Regions from separate parts of the Rossellomorea marisflavi genome, predicted to be linked through region 2. Evidence: a T-box and tRNA genes for the amino acid it is inferred to sense, from the RefSeq annotation. Region 2 holds a T-box; the other holds one or more tRNA genes.
What was found. A T-box is a leader RNA that pairs with one kind of tRNA and senses whether it is charged. The one in region 2 lies ahead of metG (methionine--tRNA ligase), so its partner is inferred to be a tRNA-Met.
Positions count from the first base shown of each region.

Region 1: it has a tRNA-Met gene. The T-box ahead of metG (methionine--tRNA ligase) is inferred to sense a tRNA for this amino acid. The anticodon was not compared.

Region 1 is NZ_CP081870.1:3,190,982-3,200,892, reverse strand. Features, by position in the region: rRNA gene K6T23_RS16760 (23S ribosomal RNA) at 149-3,082, shown strand; rRNA gene rrf (5S ribosomal RNA) at 3,196-3,312, shown strand; tRNA gene K6T23_RS16750 (tRNA-Val) at 3,322-3,397, shown strand; tRNA gene K6T23_RS16745 (tRNA-Thr) at 3,504-3,579, shown strand; tRNA gene K6T23_RS16740 (tRNA-Lys) at 3,639-3,714, shown strand; tRNA gene K6T23_RS16735 (tRNA-Leu) at 3,725-3,809, shown strand; tRNA gene K6T23_RS16730 (tRNA-Gly) at 3,813-3,887, shown strand; tRNA gene K6T23_RS16725 (tRNA-Leu) at 3,899-3,987, shown strand; tRNA gene K6T23_RS16720 (tRNA-Arg) at 4,003-4,079, shown strand; tRNA gene K6T23_RS16715 (tRNA-Pro) at 4,084-4,160, shown strand; tRNA gene K6T23_RS16710 (tRNA-Ala) at 4,169-4,244, shown strand; tRNA gene K6T23_RS16705 (tRNA-Met) at 4,284-4,360, shown strand; tRNA gene K6T23_RS16700 (tRNA-Ile) at 4,365-4,441, shown strand; tRNA gene K6T23_RS16695 (tRNA-Ser) at 4,457-4,549, shown strand; tRNA gene K6T23_RS16690 (tRNA-Met) at 4,570-4,643, shown strand; tRNA gene K6T23_RS16685 (tRNA-Asp) at 4,788-4,864, shown strand; tRNA gene K6T23_RS16680 (tRNA-Phe) at 4,885-4,960, shown strand; tRNA gene K6T23_RS16675 (tRNA-His) at 4,971-5,046, shown strand; tRNA gene K6T23_RS16670 (tRNA-Gly) at 5,055-5,128, shown strand; tRNA gene K6T23_RS16665 (tRNA-Ile) at 5,140-5,216, shown strand; tRNA gene K6T23_RS16660 (tRNA-Asn) at 5,228-5,302, shown strand; tRNA gene K6T23_RS16655 (tRNA-Ser) at 5,307-5,397, shown strand; tRNA gene K6T23_RS16650 (tRNA-Glu) at 5,404-5,475, shown strand; gene glgB (1,4-alpha-glucan branching enzyme) at 5,785-7,632, shown strand; gene K6T23_RS16640 (glucose-1-phosphate adenylyltransferase) at 7,647-8,804, shown strand; gene K6T23_RS16635 (GlgC family sugar phosphate nucleotidyltransferase) at 8,830-9,858, shown strand; gene glgA (glycogen synthase GlgA) at 9,855-9,911, shown strand, end outside.
Region 2 is NZ_CP081870.1:2,399,675-2,409,585, forward strand. Features, by position in the region: gene K6T23_RS12535 (DUF3900 domain-containing protein) at 1-622, shown strand, start outside; gene K6T23_RS12540 (VOC family protein) at 748-1,110, opposite strand; gene K6T23_RS12545 (GNAT family N-acetyltransferase) at 1,285-2,088, shown strand; gene K6T23_RS12550 (metallophosphoesterase family protein) at 2,128-2,619, opposite strand; gene metG (methionine--tRNA ligase) at 2,616-4,250, opposite strand; T-box leader at 4,308-4,572, opposite strand; gene K6T23_RS12560 (SAM-dependent methyltransferase) at 4,665-5,264, shown strand; gene trpA (tryptophan synthase subunit alpha) at 5,403-6,188, opposite strand; gene trpB (tryptophan synthase subunit beta) at 6,181-7,380, opposite strand; gene K6T23_RS12575 (phosphoribosylanthranilate isomerase) at 7,377-7,997, opposite strand; gene trpC (indole-3-glycerol phosphate synthase TrpC) at 7,994-8,773, opposite strand; gene trpD (anthranilate phosphoribosyltransferase) at 8,770-9,801, opposite strand; gene K6T23_RS12590 (anthranilate synthase component II) at 9,773-9,911, opposite strand, start outside.

The DNA of each region.
Region 1 (9,911 bases), 790 kb from region 2:
TTTACTTAAAACGTTTGACGACGTCGAAGTTTTGTTCAGTTTTGATGGTTTAAATCCATCTTCTATATTGTTCTTTGAAAACTAGATAAAGTTTTATTGATAGTCAAGAAATTACCGAGTATCGCCATTTTAGGTTTTTAACCAATTCGGTTAAGTTAATAAGGGCGCACGGTGGATGCCTTGGCACTAGGAGCCGACGAAGGACGGGACTAACACCGATATGCTTCGGGGAGCTGTAAGTGAGCTGATCCGAAGATTTCCGAATGGGGGAACCCACTGTTCGTAATGGAACAGTATCCTTGCTTGAATACATAGAGCATGGAAGGCAGACCCAGGGAACTGAAACATCTAAGTACCTGGAGGAAGAGAAAGCAAATGCGATTCCCTGAGTAGCGGCGAGCGAAACGGGATTAGCCCAAACCAAGAGGCTTGCCTCTTGGGGTTGTAGGACACTCTATACGGAGTTACAAAGGAACGGGGTAGACGAAGAAGTCTGGAAAGGCTCGTCAAAGAAGGTAACAACCCTGTAGTCGAAACTTCGTTCCCTCTTGAGTGGATCCTGAGTACGGCGGGACACGTGAAATCCCGTCGGAAGCTGGGAGGACCATCTCCCAAGGCTAAATACTCCCTAGTGACCGATAGTGAACCAGTACCGTGAGGGAAAGGTGAAAAGCACCCCGGAAGGGGAGTGAAATAGAACCTGAAACCGTGTGCCTACAAGTAGTCAGAGCCCGTTAACGGGTGATGGCGTGCCTTTTGTAGAATGAACCGGCGAGTTACGATCCCATGCAAGGTTAAGTTGAGAAGACGGAGCCGCAGCGAAAGCGAGTCTGAATAGGGCGAATGAGTATGTGGTCGTAGACCCGAAACCAGGTGATCTACCCATGTCCAGGATGAAGTCCAGGTAACACTGGATGGAGGTCCGAACCCACGCACGTTGAAAAGTGCGGGGATGAGGTGTGGGTAGCGGAGAAATTCCAATCGAACCTGGAGATAGCTGGTTCTCTCCGAAATAGCTTTAGGGCTAGCCTCATGTTGTAAGAGTCTTGGAGGTAGAGCACTGTTTGGACTAGGGGCCCTCATCGGGTTACCGAATTCAGACAAACTCCGAATGCCAAAGACTTATCCATGGGAGTCAGACTGCGAGTGATAAGATCCGTAGTCGAAAGGGAAACAGCCCAGACCACCAGCTAAGGTCCCAAAGTATACGTTAAGTGGAAAAGGATGTGGAGTTGCTTAGACAACCAGGATGTTGGCTTAGAAGCAGCCACCATTTAAAGAGTGCGTAATAGCTCACTGGTCGAGTGACTCTGCGCCGAAAATGTACCGGGGCTAAACGTATCACCGAAGCTGTGGATTGACACCGTTTGGTGTCAGTGGTAGGAGAGCGTTCTAAGGACTGCGAAGCTAGACCGTAAGGACTGGTGGAGTGCTTAGAAGTGAGAATGCCGGTATGAGTAGCGAAAGATGGGTGAGAATCCCATCCACCGAATGCCTAAGGTTTCCTGAGGAAGGCTCGTCCGCTCAGGGTTAGTCGGGACCTAAGTCGAGGCCGATAGGCGTAGACGATGGACAACAGGTTGATATTCCTGTACCACCTTTCTTCCATTTGAGCAATGGGGGGACGCAGGAGGATAGGGTAAGCGCACTGCTGGATATGTGCGTCTAAGCAGTTAGGCTGATGATGAGGCAAATCCCATCATCGTGAAGGCTGAGCTGTGATAGCGAGCGAATTATAGTAGCGAAGTTCCTGATTCCACACTGCCAAGAAAAGCCTCTAGCGAGGAAGATGGTGCCCGTACCGCAAACCGACACAGGTAGGCGAGGAGAGAATCCTAAGGTGAGCGAGAGAACTCTCGTTAAGGAACTCGGCAAAATGACCCCGTAACTTCGGGAGAAGGGGTGCTCTGGTAGGGTGCAAGCCCGAGAGAGCCGCAGTGAATAGGCCCAGGCGACTGTTTAGCAAAAACACAGGTCTCTGCGAAGCCGTAAGGCGAAGTATAGGGGCTGACGCCTGCCCGGTGCTGGAAGGTTAAGAGGAGTGCTTAGCGCAAGCGAAGGTGCGAATCGAAGCCCCAGTAAACGGCGGCCGTAACTATAACGGTCCTAAGGTAGCGAAATTCCTTGTCGGGTAAGTTCCGACCCGCACGAAAGGCGTAACGATCTGGGCACTGTCTCAACGAGAGACTCGGTGAAATTATAGTACCTGTGAAGATGCAGGTTACCCGCGACAGGACGGAAAGACCCCGTGGAGCTTTACTGTAGCCTGATATTGAATTTTGGCACAGCTTGTACAGGATAGGTAGGAGCCTTGGAAGCCGGAGCGCTAGCTTCGGTGGAGGCGTCGGTGGGATACTACCCTGGCTGTGTTGACATTCTAACCCGCGCCCCTTATCGGGGTGGGAGACAGTGTCAGGTGGGCAGTTTGACTGGGGCGGTCGCCTCCTAAAGAGTAACGGAGGCGCCCAAAGGTTCCCTCAGAATGGTTGGAAATCATTCGCAGAGTGTAAAGGCACAAGGGAGCTTGACTGCGAGACCTACAAGTCGAGCAGGGACGAAAGTCGGGCTTAGTGATCCGGTGGTTCCGCATGGAAGGGCCATCGCTCAACGGATAAAAGCTACCCCGGGGATAACAGGCTTATCTCCCCCAAGAGTCCACATCGACGGGGAGGTTTGGCACCTCGATGTCGGCTCATCGCATCCTGGGGCTGTAGTCGGTCCCAAGGGTTGGGCTGTTCGCCCATTAAAGCGGTACGCGAGCTGGGTTCAGAACGTCGTGAGACAGTTCGGTCCCTATCCGTCGTGGGCGCAGGAAATTTGAGAGGAGCTGTCCTTAGTACGAGAGGACCGGGATGGACGCACCGCTGGTGTACCAGTTGTCTTGCCAAAGGCATCGCTGGGTAGCTATGTGCGGAAGGGATAAGTGCTGAAAGCATCTAAGCATGAAGCCCCCCTCGAGATGAGATTTCCCATCACTTTATGTGAGTAAGATCCCTGAAAGATGATCAGGTAGATAGGTCAGAGGTGGAAGTGTGGCGACACATGGAGCTGACTGATACTAATCGATCGAGGACTTAACCAAAGTAAGACGAAGGAGGCGCTTCGCGTCTCCCGGACTGGACGATACGCCGGTAATGATTGACTATCAACCCTTTATCTAGTTTTGAAAGAACAATTCTTTCAATGGAATACCTGTCTGGTGACATTGGCGAAGAGGTCACACCCGTTCCCATGCCGAACACGGAAGTTAAGCTCTTCAGCGCCGATGGTAGTTGGGGGATCTCCCCCTGTGAGAGTAGGACGTCGCCAGGCGGTACATACGGAGGATTAGCTCAGCTGGGAGAGCATCTGCCTTACAAGCAGAGGGTCGGCGGTTCGATCCCGTCATCCTCCACCATAGTTTTTTCACGAAGCGTTAGCGAAGTGAAAATAACGTACCATAAAGAAGCTTTAACCTTTGCAATGTAGCTAAGGCAAAGCAAAAAGAATACACCATACACCTTGCCGGTGTAGCTCAACTGGTAGAGCAACTGACTTGTAATCAGTAGGTTGGGGGTTCAAGTCCTCTTGCCGGCACCACTTTTTTATGTTCTTTTGTATTTTCTTATGGGTATTTGTCCATTATAGAAAAGCAGCACGAGCCATTAGCTCAGTTGGTAGAGCATCTGACTTTTAATCAGAGGGTCGAAGGTTCGAATCCTTCATGGCTCACCATTTATATCATGCGGGTGTGGCGGAATTGGCAGACGCACCAGACTTAGGATCTGGCGCCGCAAGGCGTGGGGGTTCAAGTCCCTTCACCCGCACCATATGCGGAAGTAGTTCAGTGGTAGAACACCACCTTGCCAAGGTGGGGGTCGCGGGTTCGAATCCCGTCTTCCGCTCCATAATTGCCCTAGCCGGGGTGGCGGAACTGGCAGACGCACAGGACTTAAAATCCTGCGGTAGGTGACTACCGTACCGGTTCGATTCCGGTCCTCGGCACCAGTGAATTTCATATATGCGCCCGTAGCTCAATTGGATAGAGCGTTTGACTACGGATCAAAAGGTTAGGGGTTCGACTCCTCTCGGGCGCGCCATGATCGGGAAGTAGCTCAGCTTGGTAGAGCACTTGGTTTGGGACCAAGGGGTCGCAGGTTCGAATCCTGTCTTCCCGACCACTTTCTTTGGGGCCTTAGCTCAGCTGGGAGAGCGCCTGCTTTGCACGCAGGAGGTCAGCGGTTCGATCCCGCTAGGCTCCACCATTTATAATGTTAGAGAACCAGGAAATACTCGTTTTACGAGGCGGTGTAGCTCAGCTGGCTAGAGCGTACGGTTCATACCCGTGAGGTCGGGGGTTCGATCCCCTCCGCCGCTACCACTAGGGACCTTTAGCTCAGTTGGTTAGAGCAGACGGCTCATAACCGTCCGGTCGTAGGTTCGAGTCCTACAAGGTCCACCATAGTTCTCACCATACGGAGGAATACCCAAGTCCGGCTGAAGGGATCGGTCTTGAAAACCGACAGGGGTGTCAAAGCCCGCGGGGGTTCGAATCCCCCTTCCTCCTCCATATTTTTCATCTTTTATCGTCGCGGGGTGGAGCAGTTCGGTAGCTCGTCGGGCTCATAACCCGAAGGTCGCAGGTTCAAATCCTGTCCCCGCAATACCATCTTGATCCGTTAGGATCGGGATGTAGTGACTGCAATACATAAGTAATGATCTTTACTTTCGCTAGCGCGAATACTATTGATAGCTATTTTGCTATCGCAGTACATTGATCTTAATTTTCGCTAGCGCGAAAAAAAGTTGGTCCGGTAGTTCAGTTGGTTAGAATGCCTGCCTGTCACGCAGGAGGTCGCGGGTTCGAGTCCCGTCCGGACCGCCATTTATATTTTATTTAGATGCGGCTCAGTAGCTCAGTTGGTAGAGCAATGGACTGAAAATCCATGTGTCGGCAGTTCGATTCTGTCCTGAGCCACCATATGATTGTGGCGGTTGTGGCGAAGTGGTTAACGCACCGGATTGTGGTTCCGGCATTCGTGGGTTCGATTCCCATCAGTCGCCCCATTTTTTTTGCGGGTGTAGTTTAATGGTAAAACCTCAGCCTTCCAAGCTGATGTCGTGGGTTCGATTCCCATCACCCGCTCCATTTTTATTTGTGGGCCTATAGCTCAGCTGGTTAGAGCGCACGCCTGATAAGCGTGAGGTCGGTGGTTCGAGTCCACTTAGGCCCACCATTTTTCATTGTTCCGCAGTAGCTCAGTGGTAGAGCTATCGGCTGTTAACCGATCGGTCGCAAGTTCGAGTCTTGCCTGCGGAGCCAATATGGGGAAGTACTCAAGTGGCTGAAGAGGCGCCCCTGCTAAGGGTGTAGGTCGGGCAACCGGCGCGAGGGTTCAAATCCCTCCTTCTCCGCCATAAAGCGGCCCATTGGTCAAGCGGTTAAGACACCGCCCTTTCACGGCGGTAACACGGGTTCGAATCCCGTATGGGTCATAATACGAAAAAGATGTGTCGAGGCAATCTTCGACACATCTTTTTTTTTGCATGGATTGGCATTGATTTCTATATCTGACTTGTTTTCAACTTGTAATGTGTTTAAAATTTTTAAAATATTTCGACAAATAACGACAAATAAAAGGATATAAATGGGATGAAAACCTTGTCATTCGAGGGTTTCATCCTTTTTATGGTGTTTTTCGTGGTGAGCTAACAAATATTGTCGCAAATGGGAGATGATGAAATGAAGGAATTCTTATATGATGAAAGAAATAAGTAAGGAGATTGATGATGGTAGGTGAGGATATGGACACGTTGTCCCTAACAGATTATGACGTTTTTTTGTTTCATGAAGGGAATATGCAGCATGCCTATCGTTTTATGGGGTGCCATGTGAAAGCAGGCATTTCAACTGATTTTTGCGTTTGGGCTCCCGAGGCAAGATCGATTTCAGTGGTTGGTTCTTTCAATAACTGGAACGGAAGGGGATTTGAGCTTAAGAGGATCAATCAGGAAGGTGTATGGATGATCCGGGTTGATGAAGACTTGACCGGCTCAACGTATAAATATGAGATTGTGACTGCTTCAGGAGAACGTAGGATGAAAGCTGATCCATATGGATTCTCCTCTGAAGTCAGACCGCGAACTGCAAGTGTGGTGTACGACCTTGAAGGGTTTAAGTGGAGCGATCGCGATTGGATGAAGGTGAAAGAGAAACATAATCGATTTGATCAACCAATGTTCATATATGAAGTCCATTTGGGAACATGGAAAAAGAAGAGGGATGGCAGTTTTCTTACCTATTCAGAGCTCGCGGATGAACTGATTCCGCATGTGAAGGAACACGGCTTCACCCATATTGAAATCCTGCCGGTGACCGAGCATCCATTCGATCGTTCGTGGGGCTATCAGGGGACAGGCTATTATGCTCCCACAAGCAGATATGGTTCACCCCATGAGTTCATGGCGTTTGTGAATGAATGCCATGCTCATCAAATAGGCGTCATCATGGATTGGGTACCCGGTCATTTTTGCAAGGATGCCCATGGACTGTATCAATTCGACGGATCCTTCGCCTATGAATATGCCAGGGATAGTGACCGTGAGAATCATACATGGGGTACGGTCAACTTCGACCTCGCAAAAGGAGAAGTAAGGAGCTTTCTCCTATCCAATGCCCGTTTCTGGATGGAGAAGTACCACATCGACGGCTTCAGGGTCGACGCCGTTGCGAACATCATTTACTGGGCGAATCAGGGGGAGTCGGCTGCGAATGAGGGGGCACTGGAATTCCTTAAACGGTTGAACACATCCGTGTTTGAGTTTGACCCTGCCTTTCTGATGATGGCGGAGGATTCCACCGATTGGCCCCAGGTCACCTCTCCGGTTCACTACGGGGGGCTTGGCTTCAGCTATAAGTGGAACATGGGCTGGATGAATGATGTGCTCACCTACATGGAAGCGACACCGGAAGAAAGAAGAGGGCTTCATTCCCTCATCACGTTCTCCATCCTCTATGCGTTTTCGGAAAACTATATCCTGCCTTTCTCACATGATGAGGTGGTCCATGGGAAGAGGTCATTGCTGGATAAGATGCCGGGGGATCATTGGCAAAAGTTTGCCCAGTATCGGCTGCTCCTTGCGTTCATGACAGGTCATCCAGGTAAAAAGCTTCTGTTCATGGGAAGTGAACTGGCTCCCTTTGCCGAATGGAAGGACCTGGAGCAGTTGGACTGGCATTTGATGAGTTACGATTTTCATCACAAATTCAACTCATATTTCAAAGAAGTGCTGCATCTATATAGAGGTGCAACACCGCTTCACCAGTGGGACCATCGGAGTGACGGTTTTGAATGGATCGATGTCAATAATGCCAATCAGCAGATCTTCTCTTTCATCCGGCATTCAGAGGGAGAGCATCTGATCATCATCTGTAATTTCAGCAAGGAAGCCTACCACCACTATAGGGTGGGGGTGCCCCTTGTGAAAGCATATCAAGAGATCTTGAACAGCGATGAAGAACGCTTTGGAGGCTCACATCAAATCAATCCCCACCCCCTTCTTGTCACGAAAGGGGCCTATCACGGGAAAGAGGGATCAATTGAAATGACGATACCGCCTTATGGAGCTGTTTATTTAAAACCAATCATATGAGGGGAGATGCTAGCATGGGTAACGGCAAATGTGTGGCAATGTTGTTGGCAGGAGGCAAAGGGAGCAGGTTGAATTCATTGACGAAGAGCCTGGCGAAACCGGCGGTGCCCTTTGGAGGCAAATACCGTATCATCGACTTCACATTGAGTAATTGTACGAATTCCGGCATTGATACAGTGGGGGTTCTGACTCAGTATCAACCGTTGGTATTGAATTCGTATATCGGGATCGGCAGTGCGTGGGATCTCGACCGACGGAACGGGGGGGTCACGGTGCTTCCTCCTTATGCAGAATCCTCCGAGATGCGCTGGTATACAGGGACTGCCAGTGCCATCTTCCAGAACGTGAACTACATCGAGCAGTATGATCCGGAATATGTGCTGATTCTTTCGGGAGATCATATTTACAAAATGGATTACAGCAAGATGCTCGATTATCATATCGAAAAGAAAGCGGACGTCACGATTTCGGTCATTGAGGTCGGATGGGATGAGGCGAGCAGGTTCGGTTTGATGAATACCGATGAAGCCATGAGGGTGACCGAGTTCGAGGAAAAACCGCCGTTCCCTAAGAGTAATCTGGCTTCCATGGGCATCTATATCTTCAACTGGTCACTTCTGAAAGAATACCTGGAGATGGATGACCGCAATCCACGCTCCACACATGATTTCGGAAAGGACGTCATTCCCCTTCTCCTTGATGAAAAGAAAAAGCTGATGGCTTATCCGTTCGAAGGCTACTGGAAGGATGTCGGCACGGTCCGGAGCCTATGGGAGGCCAATATGGATCTTATCGATGAAAAAAATGAACTCAATCTTTTCGACCTGGATTGGAGGGTCTATTCTGTCAATCCCAATGAGCCGCCTCAATATATCTCGGAAGATGCCCATGTGGAAGGATCGTTGATCAATGAAGGTTGTACGATTGAAGGGACCGTTGAAAAATCCGTCCTGTTCCAAGGAGCTTCTGTGAAGAAGGGTGCGCATGTCACCCGTTCCGTCGTCATGCCAGGGGCGGAAATCGGTGAAAATGCCTATATCGAGCAGGCGATCGTGCCACCTGATGTAGTGGTGCCGAGTGGCATCGTCATCATGCCTGAGGAAGAGTCGGATGAAATCATACTCGTAACGGAATCGGTTCTAACGGCATTACTCGAACAGGAAGAAGTTTGACCATCTACTTAGAGGAGGAGTTCATATGAAAAACACCCTGTTAGGCGTCATTGATGCGACCAGCTATTACGATTCACTCGGAGACCTGCTTTTGCACCGTTCGCTTGCGGCCCTCCCGATTGCCGGCCGGTATCGCCTGGTCGATTTCGTCCTTTCGAATATGGTGAATTCAGATATCGGATCTGTAGCCATCTTCCCTAAATACCAGTACCGTTCCCTCATGGATCATCTCGGGTCAGGGAAAAACTGGGACCTGAACAGGAAGAGGGACGGTTTGTTCTTCTTCCCGGTTCCTGGTCTTGAGAGGAATGACGAAACGATCGGATCGTTCAATCATTTTGCCCATCACATCGACTATTTCACCCGCAGCACCCAGGAATATGCCCTCATCACCAACTGCTATACCGTGTGCAATATCTCCTATCGTCCGGTCCTTGAGCGCCACGCCCAGATCGGTTGCGATATCACAGAGATCCGACACGGTGGATCGTCCCTTCATATGTATCTGGTCAAAAAATCCCTTCTTGTCGATCTGATAAAATCACGCCATCAGACAGGGTATACGTGCATGAATGACGTGGTTGAAGATATGGAGAGCGGTCTGAAGGTATGCGGATATGAACATCAAGGCTTCGTGGAGAGGATCGACTCCATCGACAAGTACTTTGAAACAAGCATGAATCTCCTAGAGCTTGATCAGTGGAGGGAGCTGTTCAAGAAAGACCTGCCCATCTACACAAAGGTGAAGGATGAGCCGCCGACACGCTATACGAGCGAAGCGGGCGTCAAGCACAGTATCATCGCCAATGGCTGTTTCATAAAAGGTCATGTGGATCATTCCATGATCTTCAGGGCGGTGAAGGTGGGAGAAGGAACCACGATCAAGAACTCCATCATCATGCAGAAAAGCCAGATCGGCCGTGATTGTGTATTGGAAAATGTCATCCTTGATAAAGATGTAAAGATCGAAGATGGAGTTAGACTCATCGGGGACCCGGAACAACCCATCGTCGTCCGTAAAGGCATGGTCCAGGGAGCGCTGATGAACTCGTGAAGGTATTATTTGCAGTTTCTGAGTGTGTACCATTCATCAAATCGGGTGGGCTC
Region 2 (9,911 bases):
TGAACCGAAGGTCGCGACCATCACGGACGAAGCGACGCTCATCCACAATGTTGAAATGGCCATCACGACAAAGGGAATGAAGTCCGTGCAGTATCCGTATATGCCGGAAGACGGGATGATGGACCCGGCTGAACTGAAGATTCACCAGGCATCCCATGCCCACTACTTCGAAAACTTCCTCAAATGGGTAGAATTCGAGAAATCCATGCCTGAAATCGTAAAATCCCAGGTGTATGGCATGGTGAAGGAACATATCTCCGAAACCTATGCAGAATCAAGCGACGAGCGCGTGGAATTTGAAGAAGCAGTGGAGGAATGGGCCATCAGTCCGAAACGGGAGATGCAGGAGAGATTCACCCCGGAACAAGTCGTCGAAGCAGCAGCGCAGATTGTCGAGCAGTCACCTGAAGTGGAGCTGAAGATGCGCCTTGACCATATGGCTGTGAAGGCAATGCTGTCGGATTTCGGTGATCGTCTACATTTTGCAAAAGTGAATGACCGCTACGTCCTCATGATCGAGAGTGATACGGTGACGTTCGAACAGGGGTTTTCCCCGCTGGAGTTCCTGAAACCGGATGACCTTCATGAGGTGATCGAGCGTATACAGAATAAGCCACAGTAAAAAGCAGTAGGGTTCCACAGGAATAGGAATCCCTACTGCTATTCTTGATTCAATCCCCCTTCAGGGAGATCGTGACTGATTCCGAGCCGAGCAGGTCGAACACACCCTAGGTCTATGAACAACAGCTAAAGAGCCTGAATCATCTCCACACGATTGCCGAAGGGATCCCGACATTCAAAGCGGTCATAGCCCGGTATGGCAATCGACGGAATGATGTTGGTACCAAGCTTCTCCAAATGTTCCTTCCAATACCTCACATCGCTGACTTCATAGGCAATGTGGGCCTTTGTTTGGTATCGATCGACCCCTTCTTCCGTTCCGATATGAAGGTCTGCGTTACCTGTGCGCAGCCAGAAGCCGCCCCTCCCTTTCAAACTCTCCGGCTTATCCATTTCCTCCAGTCCAAGTACCCCACAGTAAAAGGCCCTCGCTTCTTCTTCCTTCCCTGAAGGAATCGTAATTTGTGCATGATGAATCCCTGCGATCATCGCCATCACTCTCCTTTACTCATTTTCATTATACTTGATAGGGTAGGTCAGAACCGATCAAATCCATGATGACTGCTCATAAGGATTTCTTATCAGATGGGTATTGCCGGACAGACGTCACTCTGCTAATCTAATACAATATAGACATATTACGGAAGAATGGAGATCCACTGCATGCTAACACATGATCAACTCGATGACATATTCACCCTTCAATCCCTTTGCGAAACGCATGATGGCATCACCATCAAATTGAATGGGGATATGCTCCGGAGAGAATTTTATAAGTCTTATGATCTCCTGAATTACGATAACGGACGCCTCACCGGCTTCCTTGGAGTCTACCCTTTTGGGAGCACCATTGAACTATGCGGTATGGTACATCCCGATTACAGGAGGAGGGGGATCTTCCAATCCCTCTTCGATCGGGCATTGAAAGAAATCAGTAAGAATCCGGTGGATAAGGTGCTTGCCAATTCACACGGACGCTCTTCTGCCGGGAAAGCGTTCATTGAAGCGAATGGCGGCCTTTTCGATAACACCGAATTTGAGATGGAGTGGGTCCCATGCGAGCTGCCCGAGCCGGACGCATCAATCGTTCTCCGCGGTGCAACCCAGGAGGATATACCGGAGATGAAACGTCTCGGGTTGGAATGTTTCGGCATTCAGGACGCATCATTCGATGAGGCTCATATCAACGATACCCTCATGATCCTGTTTGATGGAGAAGTCGCAGGGCAAATGAAGATATCCCGTGACGGGGGGCAGTGCTACATCTACTGGTTTTCAGTGTTTCCTGCGCTCCAGGGACGCGGAATCGGTCGACGTGCATTGAGCCGGGTGGTGAGGGAAGCTGACGGTAAATACTCCCTTATCGGTCTCGATGTGGCGGCAAAGAATGAACATGCACTAAAACTCTACACGTCCTTAGGTTTTGTTGTTCAGAGTCATCAGGACTATTATTCTCTTTCCCTTTAATCAAATAGCCGGGACCTTTAAGAGGCCCCGGCTACTTCTTTATTTATAGAAGAAATGCTTTATACTCCACACGTCATCAATCTCAAGCACCCCGTGAGAATGATACGAAAGCTTGCGTTTATCGGTGGGCGATCCCGGATTGAACAGAAGCACCCCCGCATCCACCCTCACGTAAGGAATATGGGAATGACCAAAGATGATGAGGTCGACTTCTTCCTGTTCAAAGGCAAGGCGAGCTCGTTTTTCCGTCGTCTTTCCGGTGCCGTCTCCATGAACCACACCAATGCGGAGGTCCTTCAATGTAATGATCGTCTTCTCAGGAAGGATTTCCTTGAGGCCCTCATCATCGACATTCCCCGCCACAGCGGTTACCTGTCCGTATTCTTTGAACGCCTCATAGTGCTCGATTGTCTGAAAATCGCCTGCGTGGATGATATGATCGGCCGTTTTGAGATCATCCAACAAAGGGGAGGGCAGATCCCTCCCTTTTTTCGGAAAGTGGGTATCGGCCACGATCACCACCTTCATCATGGGTTGCTGCTCTCCGTGATCAGTTTCTCCACTTCTTCTTCGATGACAGATGGATCGATTCTTTCAAACAGGGGTCCACCTTCTTGAAGGTGAAGGACCTCAGATCCTACAGGACCCCAGATGGCGCTGCCCGACCCGAGCTGCCAGCCTAGCTCCTCCCCTGTCTTTGGAAGAAAGGGCGTCAGGAGGGCACGTAGGTTGGTGATGATATAAATGAATTCCGTGAGAAGTTCTTTCCCGCGATCCTCGTCTTCTTTGACGACCACCCAGGGTTTCGATTCATCGAAGCGTTTGTTGATCCCCCTGATGTATGCGAAGATGCCATCAAGCGCTTCCCTGGTCGTACCCTCTTCGATGCGCCCTCCGGCCAAATCGAATTGATTTTGTGCTTCTTCACGCAACCCTTTTCCGACAGTAATAAAGTCCACCTTTTCTCCGTACGCTTTACGATAAAACTTCAGCGTTCGCTGCACCAGGTTACCGAATGCTCCGAGAAGCTCTCCGTTGTGGCTATGGATGAACTCCCGCCAGGAGAAATCCGCATCCCTCTTTTCCGGGGCATTGATCGTGAGGAAATATCGCAAGGAATCGGGTTCATATCGATCCAACAGATCGCGTGCCCACACGGCCCAATTGCCGCTGGTGGAGAACTTCTTTTTTTCGAGGGTCAGATACTCATTGGACACCACGTGATGAGGAAGCGCTTCTACACCGATCCCTTTCATGACAGCCGGCCAGATGATCGTGTGGAATGGAATATTGTCCTTTCCATGGACGTAATATGTACGGGTGTCCTCTTCCCAGAAACGTTTCCAGTCCTTCCCCGTTCCAACTCCCCATTCCTTGGAGGCACTGTAGTATCCGCTCACCGCCTCGATCCACACGTACACCTTCTTATCTTCAAATCCCTGAATCGGAACTGCCACCCCATTTTCAAGGTCCCGTGTCACGGCCCGGTCATGAAGACCTTCAATCAAATATCTCTGCGTCAGATTCAGGGCATTTTCACGCCAGTCCTTCCCGTGGTCCTTTACCCATTCCTCAAGTGCATCCTGAAATTCCGAGAGGGCAAAATAGAGATGGGTGGTCGATTTAATCACCGGTTCGGTCTGACATAGTTTGCATGTTCGATCCTTGAGATCCAAGGGATCCAGGACCGTGGAACAATGATCACACTGATCTCCCCTTGCCTTTGCCCCGCATACCGGACAGATTCCCTCTACGAATCTGTCTGGCAGGAAACGTTGATCCACTTCGCAATAGGCCTGTTCGACTTCTTTTTCATACAGCCAGCCATTTCGGTGGAGCGTCCGAAAGATTTCCTGTACCGCTTCATGATGGGCCTGCTTGTCTGTTCGCGTATAAAGATCATAGCTGAATCCGAGGGAATCGAACGTTTCTTTGAATTCCCGGTGGAACCGATCGGCGATTTCCTCCACTGGGACACCTTCCTGGCTCGCCCTGATCCCGATCGGCGTTCCGTTACAATCACTCCCGGATACGTAAAGGACGTCTTCCCCCTTCATCCTATAGTAGCGTGCGAGGATATCTCCCGGCAGCAGGGCTGCAATATGACCCAGGTGCAGGGACCCATTCGCATACGGCCATGCTCCTCCGATGAATACTGTCATGCTGATCATCTCCTTTTGTTGTAAACAAAAAACCCCCGTCCTGACGCCATAAAGACGTCTAAGGACGAGGGGGATGCTCGTGGTACCACCTTAGTTCGCAGGATGCTCGCGCAAATCCTGCCTTCATGAGTACGAAGCCGATCTGGCCCTTATACTCCGGCGTGTGATAACGGGTGCCTGCCCCGTCCCACCCTACTCCAAAGGTTTCGAATGGAACGCTCCGAGACCATCTTCGGGACCAGTCTGTGCCTGCCCCTTTTCAGCTGCCGGGGCTCTCTTTTAAGACCGAATTGATCCGTACTCTTCTCATCGTCGCGATTAAGTATAGTATGCCACTTTTTTCAAAAAAGGCAAGAGGTTTATTTCTGCACCGTTGTGGAAAGAGAAAGGAAAACAGAGAAGGAGCGTTCTGCCTTGAGCGTATTACAGAAACAATTCAAAGAACCATCCGGACCGTTGGGTTGGTTGGCAGGAAAAATCATGGAGTTCGATAATCGCAGGATCCATCATTGGAGCTTGAAGCGGCTCGGCATTCAAAACAGGGACAGAGTGCTTGAAATCGGATACGGGACGGGTTCCTGCATCGAAAGGATCACTGCTTCATACCCACATGCGTTCGTCGACGGAATCGACATTTCAGAAACGATGGAGGAAACGGCAAAGAAGAAGAATGAGAAAGCGATCCACGAAGGCCGGGTACGCCTCTGGAATGGGGATATTGGCGATTTTTCCAGTGAGACTTCCTATGATAAAATCTTTGCCATCAACAACTATCCCCTTTGGAATGATCAAGAGAAATCCCTTACAAGGATCCACTCTCTATTGCATGAAGGTGGCACCCTCTTGATCACAGTTCAGCCGAGAGGCGATGAAGCGAGCGATGAACGAGCGAAAGAGTACGGTGAAGAAATTGCTGCTGCCGTCCATTCAACCGGTTTCAAAGATATTTCAGTCTCTTATAAAAAAGGATCCCCTGCCATGACTGTCTGTGTCACCTGCACAAAAACAGGGTGATCCATTTATCGATCGGAGTGTAATTTCCTCTCCTACTTATCACTCCACAAAAAAATCCAAGCAGCTCCATCGTTAGGGATAAGAAGGAGCTTGCTTGGATTTTCACATAACTGGGACTACCCTCAGGGTTACTTTTTCTTACGCACGTACTCCTTTGGATGCACCGATCAAGGACTTGATGGTTTCCTCATCACCTGTTTGAAGGAGATCGATGATCCTGCTTCCTACCACCACTCCGTCACAGCTCTGCGACATGGTTTTCACATGCTCAGGGCTCGAGATCCCGAAGCCTGCGAGGACCGGGACAGGGCTGTGTTCCTTCAGGAGATTGAGGTGTCTGCTGATGACGTCGTCAAATTCCTTCCGTGCCCCGGTGATTCCTTTGACCGTTACGGCATAAAGGAAGCCCTCCGATCTTCTTGCAAGCTCCTTGACGCGTTCTTCACTGCTTGTCAGGGTTGCGAGCTGGATGATGGCGATTCCATGCTCCACAGCATCCGCTTCTATCAGGTCAAGATGCTCGAGGGGCAGATCGGGTATGATGAGTCCGTCCACTCCCGCTTCCCGGCAATCACGGAAGAAGCGGGACACACCATAGCGAAAAATCGGATTGATATACGTCATGAATACCAATGGGATCGTGACTTCATGACGATTTCCCTTCAAGGCATCCAGTACACTGGCGAGTGTCGTCCCGTGCTTCAAGGCCCGCTTACCAGCTTCCTGGATCGTTGGTCCATCGGCAACGGGATCTGAAAACGGGATCCCAAGCTCAATGGCTGTCGCCCCATGCGCCTCCAACCGTCGTAGCGTGGGGATGAGTTCATCAAGCCCTCCATCACCGGCCATGATATAGGGGATGAACACCTTATTTCCAAGTTCGAGTTCGGTTTTCAATGCCTTTTCCAAAAACTCCTTACCCATGTTGACTACCTCCCAGCATGTCTTGTACTTGATTCACATCTTTATCTCCACGGCCCGATAGGCAGATGACGATGGATTCTTCCGGCTTCATCCCCTTCGCAAGCTCCACAGCATAAGCAACGGCATGGGAGCTTTCCAGTGCCGGGATGATTCCTTCGGTCTTGCACAGAAGCTGAAATGCATCCAGTGCCTCACCGTCGGTCACCGCCGCATAGGTAACGCGTCCTTGATCTTTCAAAAAGCTATGTTCTGGACCGACCCCCGGGTAATCAAGTCCCGCTGAAACCGAATGGGCTTCTTGGATCTGGCCGCTATCATCCTGTAGCAGATACATCATGCTTCCGTGCAGGATCCCCACAGATCCCTTCGTCAGAGTGGCTGCATGCTTATCCGTTTCAACACCTGCCCCTGCAGCTTCCACCCCGTATAATGCAACATCGTCTCCGACAAACGGGTGGAACATGCCCATGGCATTGCTACCGCCGCCCACGCAGGCGACGATCGCATCGGGCAGCCTGTTTTCCTTTAAGAAAAACTGTTTCTTCGTTTCATTTCCGATGACGCTCTGGAAGTCCCTGACCATTTTTGGAAACGGGTGCGGGCCGAGGACAGACCCCATGATGTAATGGGTGTCATCTACATGGGAGACCCAGTAGCGAAGGGCTTCATTCACGGCATCCTTAAGGGTCGCGCTCCCCTGTTTGACCCCTACCACTTCTGCTCCGAGTAGTTCCATCCGGAATACATTGAGCTTCTGCCTTCTGATATCCTCTTCCCCCATGAAGATGACGCAATCCAGGTTCAGTAGGGCACATACGGTTGCCGTAGCCACACCATGCTGGCCCGCACCTGTTTCTGCGACGACTTTCTTCTTACCCATCCTGACAGCAAGGAGGGCCTGACCGATCGTATTATTAATTTTGTGGGCACCTGTATGATTCAGATCTTCTCGTTTCAGATAGATTTTCGCCCCACCGACTTTGTCTGATAGATTCCTGGCATGATAGAGGGGATTTTCCCGTCCCACATAGTCTTTCAGGTAGAGCTGAAGTTCTTCTTGGAAGGATGGATCCACCATCGCTTCTTCGTAGGCGGATTCGAGTTCATTCACCGCCTTCATGAGCGTTTCAGGAACGAATTTCCCTCCATATGGTCCAAATAGTCCTCGTTGATCCGGCTGTGCATACATCATTGTATTCCCTCCAATTGTTTGACTGTTTTCATGAGATCGAAGATTTTTTCCCGGTCTTTTCTTCCGTCCGTTTCTACCCCGCTCGATAAATCTACCATTTCCGGACGGACTTCCTGGATGGCTTCTCCTATATTGGATACATTCAATCCCCCAGCAAGGATGATCCGATGCCCGGACCTCTCGATCCCCTTCAGGTAATCCCACTGGAATGTGGTCCCGTTACCACCGCGATGAGGTCCCTTTCCACTGTCTACAAGAATCGGCCCTACAGGATAAAGCCCTACCCGTTTCACATCTGATTCAACTTTGATCGAGACAGCTTTGATATACGGTATGGAAAGTGAGAGGCAAAATTCAGGTGTTTCATCTCCATGGAGCTGAACATAGTCAAGCCCCGCTTCTACAAAGATGGATTCAAGGGTTTGCTTTGATTCATTGACGAAAACTCCGATTTTCATCACGTGGTCCGGCAGTTCAGAGCTGATGACCGCCGCTTCCCGTACCGAAATCTTCCTTTTGCTTTTTGCAAACACGAATCCGACCGCATCTGCTCCGGCTTCCACCGCCCATTGTGCTTCCTCAAGTGTTCTCACTCCACATATCTTGACCTTTGTCATTCCGTCACCTTCTTTACCTGAAAGGAAGCAACAAGTCCGGCAGGGTCCTGGCTGCGCATGAGGGTCTCTCCGATGAGAATGGCATCGGCTCCGTCTTCTGCCACCGTCTTGCAATCTTGAATCGTCTTGATCCCACTCTCGCTGATCAGCTTCACGTCCTTGCCTTTTACAAGAGAACTCAGCGTTGCCGTCTTATGGATGTCCACTTCGAATGTCTTAAGGTTTCGGTTGTTGATACCGATCACGCTTGCCCCGAGAGCCAGTGCCCTCCGCATTTCGCCTTCATCATGTACTTCCACCAGTACTTCAAGACCCTTTCCCCTTGCATAATCATATAGATCTTTCATCCGTTGATCATCCAGGGCGGCAGCAATCAGAAGAATGATGGATGCGCCTGCATCTTCCGCTTGATCGATCTGAAGCTCATCGATCATGAAATCCTTGCACAGCACGGGAACCGACACCTTCACGCTCACCTCGGCAAGATCATCATAGCTCCCTTTGAAGAATGATGCGTCGGTCAAGACCGATATGGCCGCAGCTCCTGCCTGTTCATAGCTCTTCGCCTGCTCCACGGGGTCGACATCCATTCTGATATCCCCCTTTGACGGGGACGCCCGTTTGATCTCGGCTATGATATGGAGATGCTCCTCCTGCAGGGAAGAACGGAATGGTTTCTTTTGGGAACCGAGATGGTGTCTCTTGAATCCTTCCGTCTTCAGCTTTGCGACTTCTTCCTTCTTTTTCTTGATGATCGTTTCCAATATGGTTGTCATGATGGGATGACCTTCTTTCTGCGATTTGCGCTATAGTGGATCATGGATTCGAGAGCATTCAAGGCGTTTCCGCTCCGGATGCTTTCCCTGGCAAGATGTACTCCCTCAGAGATGGTCCCCGCCTTGCCGCTTGCATAAAGCCCTATGCCTGAATTGAGGAGCACGGTGTCAAGATGTGCCCCTTCCCGCCCTTCCAGTACATTCATGAGAATGGCGGCATTTTCACTCGCACTTCCTCCGGTGATTTCCTCATTTCCATATGAGTTCAAACCCACATCCTCTGCTTTCAGGATCACGGATGAAATGCGATCATCTTCAAGTATGGTCAAATGATTCTCTCCTGCGAGTGATGCTTCATCCATTTGACCTGCGCCGTTCAGGACAACGGCTCTTTTGCGACCGAGCTCCCTCAGTACTTCTGCCATCGTCTCAAGCTTATCTCTCCGGAAGACCCCGACCAGCTGCGTATCCAGTTGAACGGGATTGGTCAGGGGACCGATGAGGTTGAAGATGGTGGGAATCTTCATCTCCCGCCTGACCTTCATGACTTTCTTCAGGCTTTTATGAACAAACGGTGCATATAAAAATGCGATATTGTTACGGTTCAGTAGCTCTTCAATCTCTTCTCCGTCGAAATCAAGGGCCACACCCAGTCCCTCCAGTACATCTGCACTTCCCGTCCGGCTTGTGATGCTCCGATTACCGTGCTTTGCGACCTTCACACCAGCTCCTGCCAATACGAATGCGCTGGTGGTACTGATGTTGAAACTTTGTGACTGATCGCCACCCGTCCCGCAGTTATCCATGACTCCCTGCTGTAGTTTTCGGACGGGCATTGCCTGTTCCCTCAGTACTTCAACAAGGGCCGTGATTTCATCCACGGTTTCTCCTTTGATTCTCAACAGGGTCAAAAAGCAGGCAATCTCGCTTTCCGTTGTTCCTTCTTGAAGCATTCCCCTTACTGCTTCCCTCATCTCTTCTCTTCCTAGTGAATGACCGTCAGATAATTTGTTCAGTACGTGTTTCACGGTGATTCCCCTTTCTCATCTCGTCTATGAAGTGCTTCAATATGTCTTTTCCTGAAAGCGTCCCGATCGATTCGGGATGGAATTGCAGACCGTAAAGCGGATAACCGCTA